2 regions of the Kitasatospora sp. CM 4170 genome follow, and region 1 is predicted to be linked to the other one. Evidence: riboswitches for the same ligand, from Rfam matches in the RefSeq annotation. Region 1 holds a riboswitch; the other holds the start of a gene.

The links. A riboswitch is a leader RNA that binds a small molecule or an ion and turns the genes downstream of it on or off. The one in region 1 is predicted to bind cobalamin.
Region 2: it holds a riboswitch for cobalamin, as region 1 does, so the genes downstream of both, RMN57_RS09170 (HoxN/HupN/NixA family nickel/cobalt transporter) here and RMN57_RS01655 (prenyltransferase/squalene oxidase repeat-containing protein) in region 1, are expected to answer to the same signal.

Annotation. Positions count from the first base shown of each region.
Region 1 is NZ_CP134877.1:394,276-399,319, reverse strand. It holds gene RMN57_RS01665 (peptidase) at 1-179, shown strand, start outside; gene RMN57_RS01660 (flagellar hook-length control protein FliK) at 215-703, shown strand; cobalamin riboswitch at 840-983, shown strand; gene RMN57_RS01655 (prenyltransferase/squalene oxidase repeat-containing protein) at 1,085-2,626, shown strand; gene RMN57_RS36970 (hypothetical protein) at 2,623-3,852, shown strand; gene RMN57_RS01645 (CbiQ family ECF transporter T component) at 3,857-5,044, shown strand, end outside.
Region 2 is NZ_CP134877.1:2,317,743-2,322,786, reverse strand. It holds gene RMN57_RS09185 (DNA-formamidopyrimidine glycosylase family protein) at 1-247, shown strand, start outside; gene RMN57_RS09180 (ATP-binding protein) at 324-2,357, shown strand; gene RMN57_RS09175 (metalloregulator ArsR/SmtB family transcription factor) at 2,539-2,937, opposite strand; cobalamin riboswitch at 3,020-3,214, shown strand; gene RMN57_RS09170 (HoxN/HupN/NixA family nickel/cobalt transporter) at 3,247-4,410, shown strand; gene rpmG (50S ribosomal protein L33) at 4,491-4,655, opposite strand; gene RMN57_RS09160 (aminopeptidase P family protein) at 4,914-5,044, shown strand, end outside.

The sequences.
Region 1 (5,044 bases):
ACCCGGCGGTGCGGGGCGCGATCGCGTACGACGCGTCCGGTTTCAACGCGGGCAACGGGTCCCGCGCCACCGCGCAGGCCGTCCTCGGCCTCGGTGGCACCCCGCTGGCCACCCTCTCCGCCGCCGGCGCGCGTCCCGACGCCCCGACCCTGGCCTGCCCGGCCCCGGCCTCCCACTGAGACGACGAACCCCCGATCCCGCGAGGAGAGTTCCGATGACCGACACCCTCATCCCGGCCCGCCCGGCCCGCCCGGCCCGCCGCACGCTCGGTTCGGTCGCCGCGGCCGCCGCCCTCACCGCCGGCCTGCTCGGCGCCTCCGCCGTCCAGGCCCCGCCGGCCCGGGCCGCGGCCTGTAGCGGTACCACCGGCGTCACCGTCGTGGTGGACTTCACCGCCGTCGGCGGCGGCATCGAGACCGGATGCGCCCCCGGGGACCCGGCCAGCGGCCTGGCCGCACTGACCGGCGCCGGGTTCTCGTACGCCTTCCACCCGCGTTTCCCGGGCTTCGTGTGCAAGATCAACGCACTGCCGGCGACGTGCACCAACCCGACCGGCAGCGCCTACTGGTCGTACTGGCACGCGCAGCACGGCGGCCCGTGGTCGTACAGCAGCCTGGGTGCGGGCAGCTACAACCCGGCCTCCGGCGACGTCGAGGGCTGGTCCTTCGGCGCGGGTGCGCAGCCGGGTGTGACGGCGCCCTGACGACCGGGCGACGCACCGGCGCGCCGGGCCCCGCGGAAGGGGCCCGGCGCGCGTCGGCGGCGATGGGCGACGTCCAGGCCGACCGTCCACGTGCCGGCCGACGAGGTGACGTGATCGACATGACGATCCGTTGACTCATCGTCAGGCGTCGTGGTCTGATGAAGCGATTGTCACCCTCCGCATTCAGGGGAAGCCGGTCCAACTCCGGCGCTGACCCGCAACCGTAGACCCACCTCGGGGTGGGTGAGCCGGAATGCCTGGACCGGGGGTCTGTTCACACAGCACTTGCGTCGTCGCGGACTACGACGTGGTCGGGACGGTCCCTGCCCGGGAACCGTCGGCTGCGCCGTTGCTCCCGCGTCGACCGACCAGGGAGTCGTCGTGAGGGTCAGCAGCAGTCGCGCACGTCGGAGAAGCCGGGACCTCGCATCCCTCGTGGTCGCCGGGACCGTCGCGGCTGCCGCCTGCGGCACGGTCCTGCTCGGACACCCCGGTACTGCCGCCGCCGACCCGGTCAGCCCCACCACCCCGCCCCTCTCCGCCGGGCGCAGCCCCGATCTCGGCAAGGGCGGCGCCTACCTCACCGACCCGTCCCGGCTGATCGACGGCCACTACTACGAAGGCTTCCCGGGCTTCGCCGACTTCGGCCTCACCATCGACGGGGCCTACGCCCTCGCCGCCACCGGCACCGACGACACCGCGCTGCGCAAGATCGTCGACTTCCTGGACCAGCAGGGCAAGGACGCCGGCGACCGCACCGTCAACGACTGGACCGCGATCGGCACCGAGTACGCGGGCGGCGGCTCGATCGGCAAGGAGGCGCTGCTCGCCGAGGTCGTCGGCCGCAACCCGCGGAACTTCGGCGGCCACGACCTGATCGCCGCCCTCGCCGCGATGGTGTGCACCAAGGCCGACGCGAACACCGGCTGCGACGCCCCGGGCAACTACACCTACGCCACCTCGGTCTTCTCCCAGGCGCTCGCCGTCATGGCCCAGCTCCGGGCCGGCGAGTCGACCGGCGCCGCTCCCGCGATCGCCTACCTGAAGAGCCTCCAGCACCAGGACGGCTCCTGGCCGAGCCTGATCCCCGCCACCGGCGACTCCGACGTGGACAGCACGGCGATGGCCGTCATGGCCCTCGCCCTCGTCCCCGGGGACGAGGCCGTGCAGGCGGTCGACAAGGGGCTCGGCTGGCTCGCCTCGCGGCAGCTGCCCGACGGCGGCTTCCCCGGTGCGGCCGGCGACTCCACCAACTCGGCCGCGCTGGCCGTCCAGGGCATGACGCTGCGCAAGGCCGCCTACGGCGGACACATCACCAAGGCGCTCGACTTCCTGGCCGGGCAGCAGAACGGTGACGGAGGGTTCAACGTCGCGTCCGCTGGGCAGCAGGGATCGGACGTCCGCGCCTCCACCCAGGTGCTCGGCGGTGCCACCGGCATCTCCTTCGGGACGCTGACCCGCCCGCTCGGAGGTACGCCGACGCCCACCGGCACGCCGACCCCGACGGGGACGCCCACGGGGACGCCGACCGGGACGCCGACCCCGACGGGGACGCCCACGGGAGCGCCGACCACCACCCCGACCTCGACGCCGACCGGCACTCCCGCCGGTACGCCGACCACGACCACCTCCAGCACCCCGGCGGGCGCGCCCACCACGGCCGCACCGGCCCTCGTGACCAGTACCCCCTCGGCCGGCGGCGGCCCGATCACCTGGTCGGCCGACGGCGTCGACGCCCCGGCGGTCGGTGCCGGCGTTCCGGCCGGGGGAGAGCCGGTACGGGCCGGCTCCGGCAACCTGGCGGGCACCGGAACCGAAGCACTGACGCTGACAGCGGTTGCGGGTGCGATGACCGCGCTCGGCTCCGCCGCCGTCCTCGTCGCCCGTCGCCGCCGCACCACAGCCCCGGGGCGTCACCGGTGAACCGGCGGCCCGGCACGCGCCCCGGCCGGCTGGCCGGGGCGGCGGCGCTGACCTTCGCGCTCGCCTCCGGCGGCGTCGCCGCGGGCACCGCCCCCGCCGCCGCCGCGCCGCTGCCGATCGACCAGTGCACCACCACCTCCGGCGTCGTGCTCGCCGTGGACCTCAGCAGGTGGGGCGGCCCGCTGCTGCGCTCCTGCGGGACCACTCCCACCACCGGGTACGCCCTGCTCAACCAGGGCGGTTGGAAGACCACCGGCACCGGGCACGACGGTCCGGCGTTCATCTGCCGCATCGGCTACAGCGGGTTCCAGGGCGGAAAGCAGTTCCCGACCACGGACCAGGAGAAGTGCGTGCTGACGCCCCCGGCCACGGCCTACTGGTCGTACTGGCACGCCGACCCGGGGCAGAACGAGTGGTCCTACAGCCAGCTCGGGGCGATGAGCTACCAGCCGAAGCCCGGAAGCGTCGACCTGTGGATCTTCGGCGGCACCAACATCGAGGGCACCGAGGGGCGTCCCACCTTCTCGCCGGACAGCGTCCGGGCCCACAACTCCAGCCCGGGCGGGCAGCCGGCCGACCCGGGCCAGAGCAGCACGGGCGGCTCCGGCGGTGCCTCGGGCGGCGGTTCCGGCTCCTCGGGCGGTTCCGGCGGCGGCTCCACGGGGGCCACCGGCACGACCGGCGGCTCCGGCGCCGGCTCGGGCGGCAGCACCGGCAGCACCGGCACCACCGGCGGCTCGGGTACGGCCGGTGGCGCCACCACCACCAACGGCTCCGGTACCACTGGCGCCACCACCACCGGCGGCTCCGGCGCGACGGGTGGCTCAGGCCGTGCCCCGGCCCCCGCCAAACCCCAGACGAGCGGAGCCCGTCCGCCCGCGCCTGTCCGGCCCCAGGGGACCGGCACCTCCGGCACCCCCGACGACGGCATCACCCCGCCGGGCGCCCCCGAGCCAACCCCGGAGCCCGCGACACCGGTGCCGGCCGAGACGCCCACCGCGGCACCGACGGACACCCCGAGCGAGCAGCCGACGGAGCAGCCCGCCGTGGCCGCGCCGACGGCCACCCCCGCCGTGCCCGGCGGGGTGGTGGACGCGGCTCCGGTGGCCGACGCCCCGCACGACTCCGGCTCGATGGTCCCCGCCGTGGTCGGGACCGTGCTCGTCGTGGCCCTGGGTGTGGCCACGGTGGTCGCGGCGCGCCGCCGCCGCCGACAGGCCGAGTGATCTCGTGACCGTGCTCGACAAGCGCCCTGCCGGCTCCCCGCCCCCCGCCCCCGGATGGAGCGCCGGGGGCCGGCGCAGCCCGCGGAACCTGCACCCGCTGGCCTGGTGGACGTGGGCGCTCGCCCTGGCGACGGCCGCCAGCCGCACCACCAACCCGCTGCTCCTGCTCCTCGTCCTCGCCGTGCTCGGCTACGTGGTCACCGCCCGCCGGACCGAAGCCCCGTGGGCGCGCGGATTCACCTACTACCTGTGGGTGGCGCTGAGCGTGGTGGCGATCCGGGTGGTGTTCCGGTGCGTCTTCGCCACCGGCATCACCCCGCACGACCACCTGCTCTTCTCGCTGCCGCACATCCCCACCCCCGCCTGGTACGCGGGCATCGAGATCGGCGGCCCGGTCTCGCTGGAGGCCACGCTCTCCGCGGCCTTCGACGGTCTGCGGCTCGCCTGCCTGATCTGCTGCATCGGCGCGGCCAACACCCTCGCCAACCCCAAACGGGCCCTGCGCGTCCTGCCGGGTGCCCTGTACGAGCTGGGCGTCGCCGTGACGGTGTCGCTGAGCGTCGCTCCGCAGCTGGTGCAGAGCGTCCAACGCGTCGCCCGGGCACGACGGTTGCGCGCCGGGCAGCGCAAGGGCGTCCGCGCTCTGCGCAGCATCGTGGTCCCGGTGCTGGAGGACGCGCTGGAGCGTTCGCTGCACCTGGCCGCGGCGATGGACTCGCGCGGCTACGGGCGCTCCGGAACGGCCTCGCGCCGCTCCCGCCGGATCACCGGCGCGCTGATGCTGCTCGGCATGTGCGGCCTGTGCGCGGGCGTGTACGGGCTGCTGGACGGCACGGCCCCGGCCGCGCTCGGACTGCCGGCCTTCCTCGCGGGCGCCGTGCTCTGCGTGGCGGGCCTGTTGCTCGGCGGCCGGCGGGTACGGCGCACCACCTACCGGCCGGACCGCTGGCGGGCTGCCGAATGGGGGGTCGCCGGCTGCGGCGTGACCGCCGCCGTGCTGCTGTTCGCCACCGTCGGCTACGACGCCACCGACCTCAACCCCTCCCTCTACCCCCTGAGTTGGCCGACCCTGCCACTCGTCCCGGTGCTGGCTCTCCTGCTGGCGGGCGCCGCCGGGGTCGTCGCCCCGCCGCCCGGCCGGACGCCCGCGCCCGCCGTGCCCCAGCAGCGCCCGCCCGGGCGCAGCAGTGGC
Region 2 (5,044 bases), 1.9 Mb from region 1:
GGACGCGATCTGGGCGGACCTGGTCGCCCTGATGCACGAGGGCGTCGGCGCGGGCCGGATCGACACCGTCCGCCCCGAGCACACCCCCGAGGCGATGGGCCGCCCCCCGCGGGTGGACGACCACGGCGGCGAGGTCTACGTCTACCGCCGGGCCGCCATGCCGTGCCTGATCTGCGGCACCGACGTCCGCACCGAGGAACACGCATCCCGCAACCTCTTCTGGTGCCCCCGCTGCCAGCAGGCGTAGGGGGCGTTCCCGGTTCGAATGATGCCGCCTCAGGATCCGCCGTACGCTGGGGGACGGCGTGGAGGGAGCGGGGCGGATGGACGCGTACGAGACGGCCAACACCATGTCGGGCACGGTGCACGGCTACGTGGTGCAGGGGCGGAACGTCGAGGTGCACCTGCCATCGGGCCCGCGGCTCGCGACGCCGCACCAGGTGCGCAAGCCGCGCCCCGTCTTCGTCAACCGGGAGAGCGAGCTCTCCGCGCTCGTGGCGGCGCTCGGCCGGGCCGCGGACGGCGGGCCGGCCGTGGTCGCCTTCACCGGGCTCGGCGGCGTCGGGAAGACCGAGCTGATCGCCCAGTTCGTCCACCGGTACGGCGGGCACTTCCCGGGCGGTGACCTCTACGCAGACCTCGCTGTTCACCGCCACGACGGCGAGGTCGATCTCGGGGCTGTCCTGGGCGGGTTCCTGCGGGCGTTCGCGGTGGAGCGGGTGCCGGACAGCATGGCGGAGCGGGCCACGCTGTACCGGACGGTCACGGCCGAGCGCCACGTCTTGCTCTTCCTGGACAACGTCGAGCAGGCCGCCGAGGTGCGGACCCTCGTCCCGTCCGCCGGTCTGGTGGTGGTCGCGGGCCGCCGGCGTCTCCCGGGCCTGCGCCTGGACGGGGCCGAGGTGCTGGATCTGGAGCCGCTGGGTGTCACGGCCGGCGCCGCGTTGGTGCGGCGGTGGCTCGGACCTGAACGGGGCAGCGAGCAGGAGCTGCGGCAGCTGGTCGAGCAGTGCGGCGGCCTGCCGCTGGCGCTGAACGCGGTCGGGTTCCAGCTGCTCGACCGCAGCCGCCTGGGCGTGGGCCAGGTGGTGGCCGAACTGTCCGACCGGGAGCGCGGGTTGTCATCGTTCAGCAACGCGGAGGGCGGCATCGACGGTGTCCTGGACTCGGTCTACCGGCGGCTGCACCGGACCACCCGGGAGCTCTACCACCTGATCGGGGTGAACCCCGGCCCGCTGGTCTCGGCCGAACTGGCCTCAGCCGCAGGGATCGAGCGGGTGGACCAAGGCCTGGCGGAGCTGCGCTCCGCCCACCTCCTGGACGATGTGGTGGCCGCGAGCCCGGACGAGCACTACCGCGCCCACGACCTGGTCCGGCGCCACGCCTACGAGCGGGTCCGGGAGCTGCCGGAGCGGTCCGGGTTGTTCGCCCGCGTGGTCGAGTACTACCGGGGCCGGGCGTTCCTGGCGGACGTCGCGGTGCTCGGATCGCGACTGCGGCTGCAGGAGCCGGCCGGCGAAGGGCTGCCGGGGTTCACCTCCGGAGCGGTGGCGCTGGACTGGCTGCGGGCCGAGCGGGCCAACCTGCGCGAGGTGGTCAGGTCGGCCGGTGAGCAGGGCCGGCACGGCGACGTCTGGCGGCTCTGCGAGTCGCTCTGGCCGCTCTACCACGGCGGTAAGTACTACGACGACTGGATCGAGACCCACCGGCTCGGCGTCGAGTCGGCCCGGCGGGACGACCGTTCGGACGCCGTGGTCCGGATGTGCAACCAGCTCGCCCGGGCCCACTACGAGCTGAGGGACTTCCCGCGGGCGACCGAGCAGCTGGCGGCCGCTTCGGAGCTGGTGCCGCTGGTGGCCGACCGTCGGCTGGTCGGCGTGCTCCACGAGACGGACGGCCTGCTCTGCCTGGCCGACGGCCGCCCGGAGCGGGCCGTCGAGCTCTTCACCCTCGCCCGGGAGGAGAACGAGGGCGACGCGCACGGCGTGGTCGTCCAGAGCTACAACCTCGCGCAGGCGCTGATCGCGGTCGGTCGCCCGGAGCAGGCGGTGGTCGTCCTGGACGAGGCCACCGCGCTGGCCGAGGCGGAGGGCGACGCCCCGATGCTGATGCGGCTCCCGCTGGTGCGGGCCCGTGCCCACCGGGTGCTGGGGCTGCTCGACGAGGCCGCCGCCCTGGCGGCGGAGGCCGCTCGGCGGGCTGCGGCCCTCGGCCAGCGGCTGAAGGAGGCCGAGGCGCTGAGGCTGCTCGTCACCCTGGCCGAGGAATCCGGCGACACCGGCCTGGCCGAGCGCGGCCGCTCCCGGCTCGGCGAGCTCGGAGGTCCGGAGGCGGACGCCGGGCAGCGTGGAAGGTGACGCGGGCGGCGTTCGGCGGACGGGGCGCGCGCTGAGGCCGGCAGGATCACCGCCCCCGGTGAACCTGTGCTCGGTGGACTGCTCGGCCTGGGCGGCGCGGTAGGTCCGGGGACGAGGCTCAGGTGCCTCCGCCGTCGTAGAGGTCGCCGAGCACGGGCGCGCGGCGATGGCCCGGGATCTCTCAGCCGGTTGCGGTGGCCGTTCGGGTGTCGGCGGAGGTGGGGGCTGGGTGGGCGGCGCAGGTGTTGAGGAGGGGGCGCATGGCGTCGTCCACGAGCCGGTAGCGCACGACGCGTCCGTCCTTGTCGCCGGTGACCACGCCGGCCGTCCGCAGCAGCCGCAGCGCCTGGGAGACGGCGGGGTCGCGCATGCCGGTGGCAACCGCGAGGTCGGTGACGGCGAGCGGACCGGCGCGGTGGAGGGCGAGCAGCAGGGCGAGCCGTCCGGGGTCGGCGAGCAGCGAGAACCGCTCGGCCCAGGACCGGACGTGCCCGGTGTCGCCGATCGCGGCGATGGCCTCGCAGACCCGGTGTCCGTCGATGGTGCGGTGGCCCGCGCGGTCGGCCGGTACGAGATGCATACGGACATTCTTGCAGCCCCGGCCCTGTGATCCTTGACACCTGCGCAGGTGCGCAGCCTTGCAAGGGTGTGCACGGGCCCCCTACGGTGTTGCCCGCCGTGGTGTTCGGGAAGACCGGTGACGGACCCTCAGGGGTCCGGAGTCCGGAGCGGCCCTCGCCACTGTGATCGGGGGGAATCGTCCGTACCCATGACGCCACTGGGCGCCTCGCGCGCCTGGGAAGGCGGGTACGGAAGCCCCGTCAGCCAGGAGACCGGCCACGGCATCTCACGAACGTCATTCCACGAGGTGCTGGAGCGTGATCCCAGGATGACCCTGCCCGAAACCGCCGCTGCTCCGGCGGCGCCGTCCGTCCTGCCGACCTTCCGGTGGCGCCGCGAGGACACCGTCCGCACGGCCGGGCTGATGGGGGTGATCCTGGCCATGCACGTGGTGGCGTTCGGGACGCTCATCTTCCTGGTCGCCCCCGAGAAGTACGAGGTCGGCACCCAGGTCTTCGGGGTGGGCCTGGGGATCACCGCCTACACCCTCGGCATGCGGCACGCCTTCGACGCCGACCACATCGCGGTCATCGACAACACCACCCGCAAGCTGATGGCCGACGGCAAGCGGCCGGTCTCGGTCGGCTTCTGGTTCGCCCTCGGGCACTCCTCGATGGTGGTCCTGATGGCCGCCCTGGTGGCGGGCGGCGCGCAGCTGGCCGACACCCTGATGGACGACGAGTCCACCACCCACCAGTGGCTGGGCATGGTAGGCACCTCCGCCTCCGGCGCCTTCCTCTACCTGATCGGCGCGCTCAACCTGGCCGCGCTGTTCGGCATCCTCAAGGTGTTCCGCTCGATGCGGGCCGGGCGGTTCGACGAGGCGGAGCTGGAGGAGCACCTCAACGCGCGCGGCTTCCTGGCCCGCGTCCTGAACCGCGCCACCCGCTCGATCACCCGCCCGGGCCAGATGTTCCCGGTCGGCATGGTGCTCGGCCTCGGCTTCGACACCGCGACCGAGGTGACCCTGATGGTGATGGCCGGCTCGGGCGCGGCCTCCGGGCTGCCCTGGTACGCGATCGCCTGCCTGCCGCTGCTCTTCGCGGCCGGGATGAGCCTGTTCGACACGCTGGACGGGACGTTCATGAACTTCGCGTACCAGTGGGCGTTCTCCAACCCGGTGCGCAAGGTGTACTACAACCTGACCATCACCGGCCTGTCGATCGCGGTGGCCTTCATCATCGGCACCATCGAGCTGGTCGGGGTGCTGCACGAGAAGCTGGACCTGACCGACCCGGTGAGCGGCTGGATCGCGGACATCTCGCTGGACAACGTCGGCTACGCGATCGTCGGGCTGTTCGTGGTGGTCTGGGCGGCGGCGATCGGGTACTGGCGGATCGCCGGGGTCGAGCAGAAGTGGAGCCCGCAGCCGGTGCAGCCGGGCGCCGGGCCGGCCGAGGACGCGCCCGCCGCCCAGGAGGCGGCGCGGTAGGCCGCGGGTCGCCGCACGCGATGGAGCCTCCCCGGTCCCGGGGAGGCTCCATCGCGTTCAGGGGGCGCCGCGTTCAGGGGTCAGCGCTCCTCGCGGAAGTCGACGTGCTGCCGCACGACCGGGTCGTACTTGCGCAGTACCAGCCGGTCCGGGTCGTTGCGGCGGCTCTTGCGGGCCACGTAGGTGTAGCCGGTCCCGGCCGTGGACCTGAGCTTGATGATCGGGCGCAGTTCGCTGCGGGCCATGGGTGGTCCTCCTGGGGTCGGCCGGCTCGGCGGGTCGCCGCTCCGGGGTGGCCGTCCCGGCGCCGGCCGGAGGCCGTACGCCGAAATGGAAGTCGTTTTCACGTATTGCCTCACAACGCGCGCTCCGGCCCGCCCATTCCCGGGGGGAGTGCGGTGGGCGCGCGGGGTCGGCGCGCGCGGTGGGGGAGCGCCGCGCGCCGGGCCCCGGCTGGGGGCGCTCGGCGGGCGGATCGGGACGGGCCTCCGTAGGCTCGACCCATGTCTGATGCGTACGCGGGCCGGCGGGAGCGGCTGAGGGAGCACTGCAGTGCGACCGGGGCCGACGCGGCGCTGATCACCCGGGCGGCGAACGTGCGGTACCTGACCGGGTGCCCGCCGTGCGGCGCGAC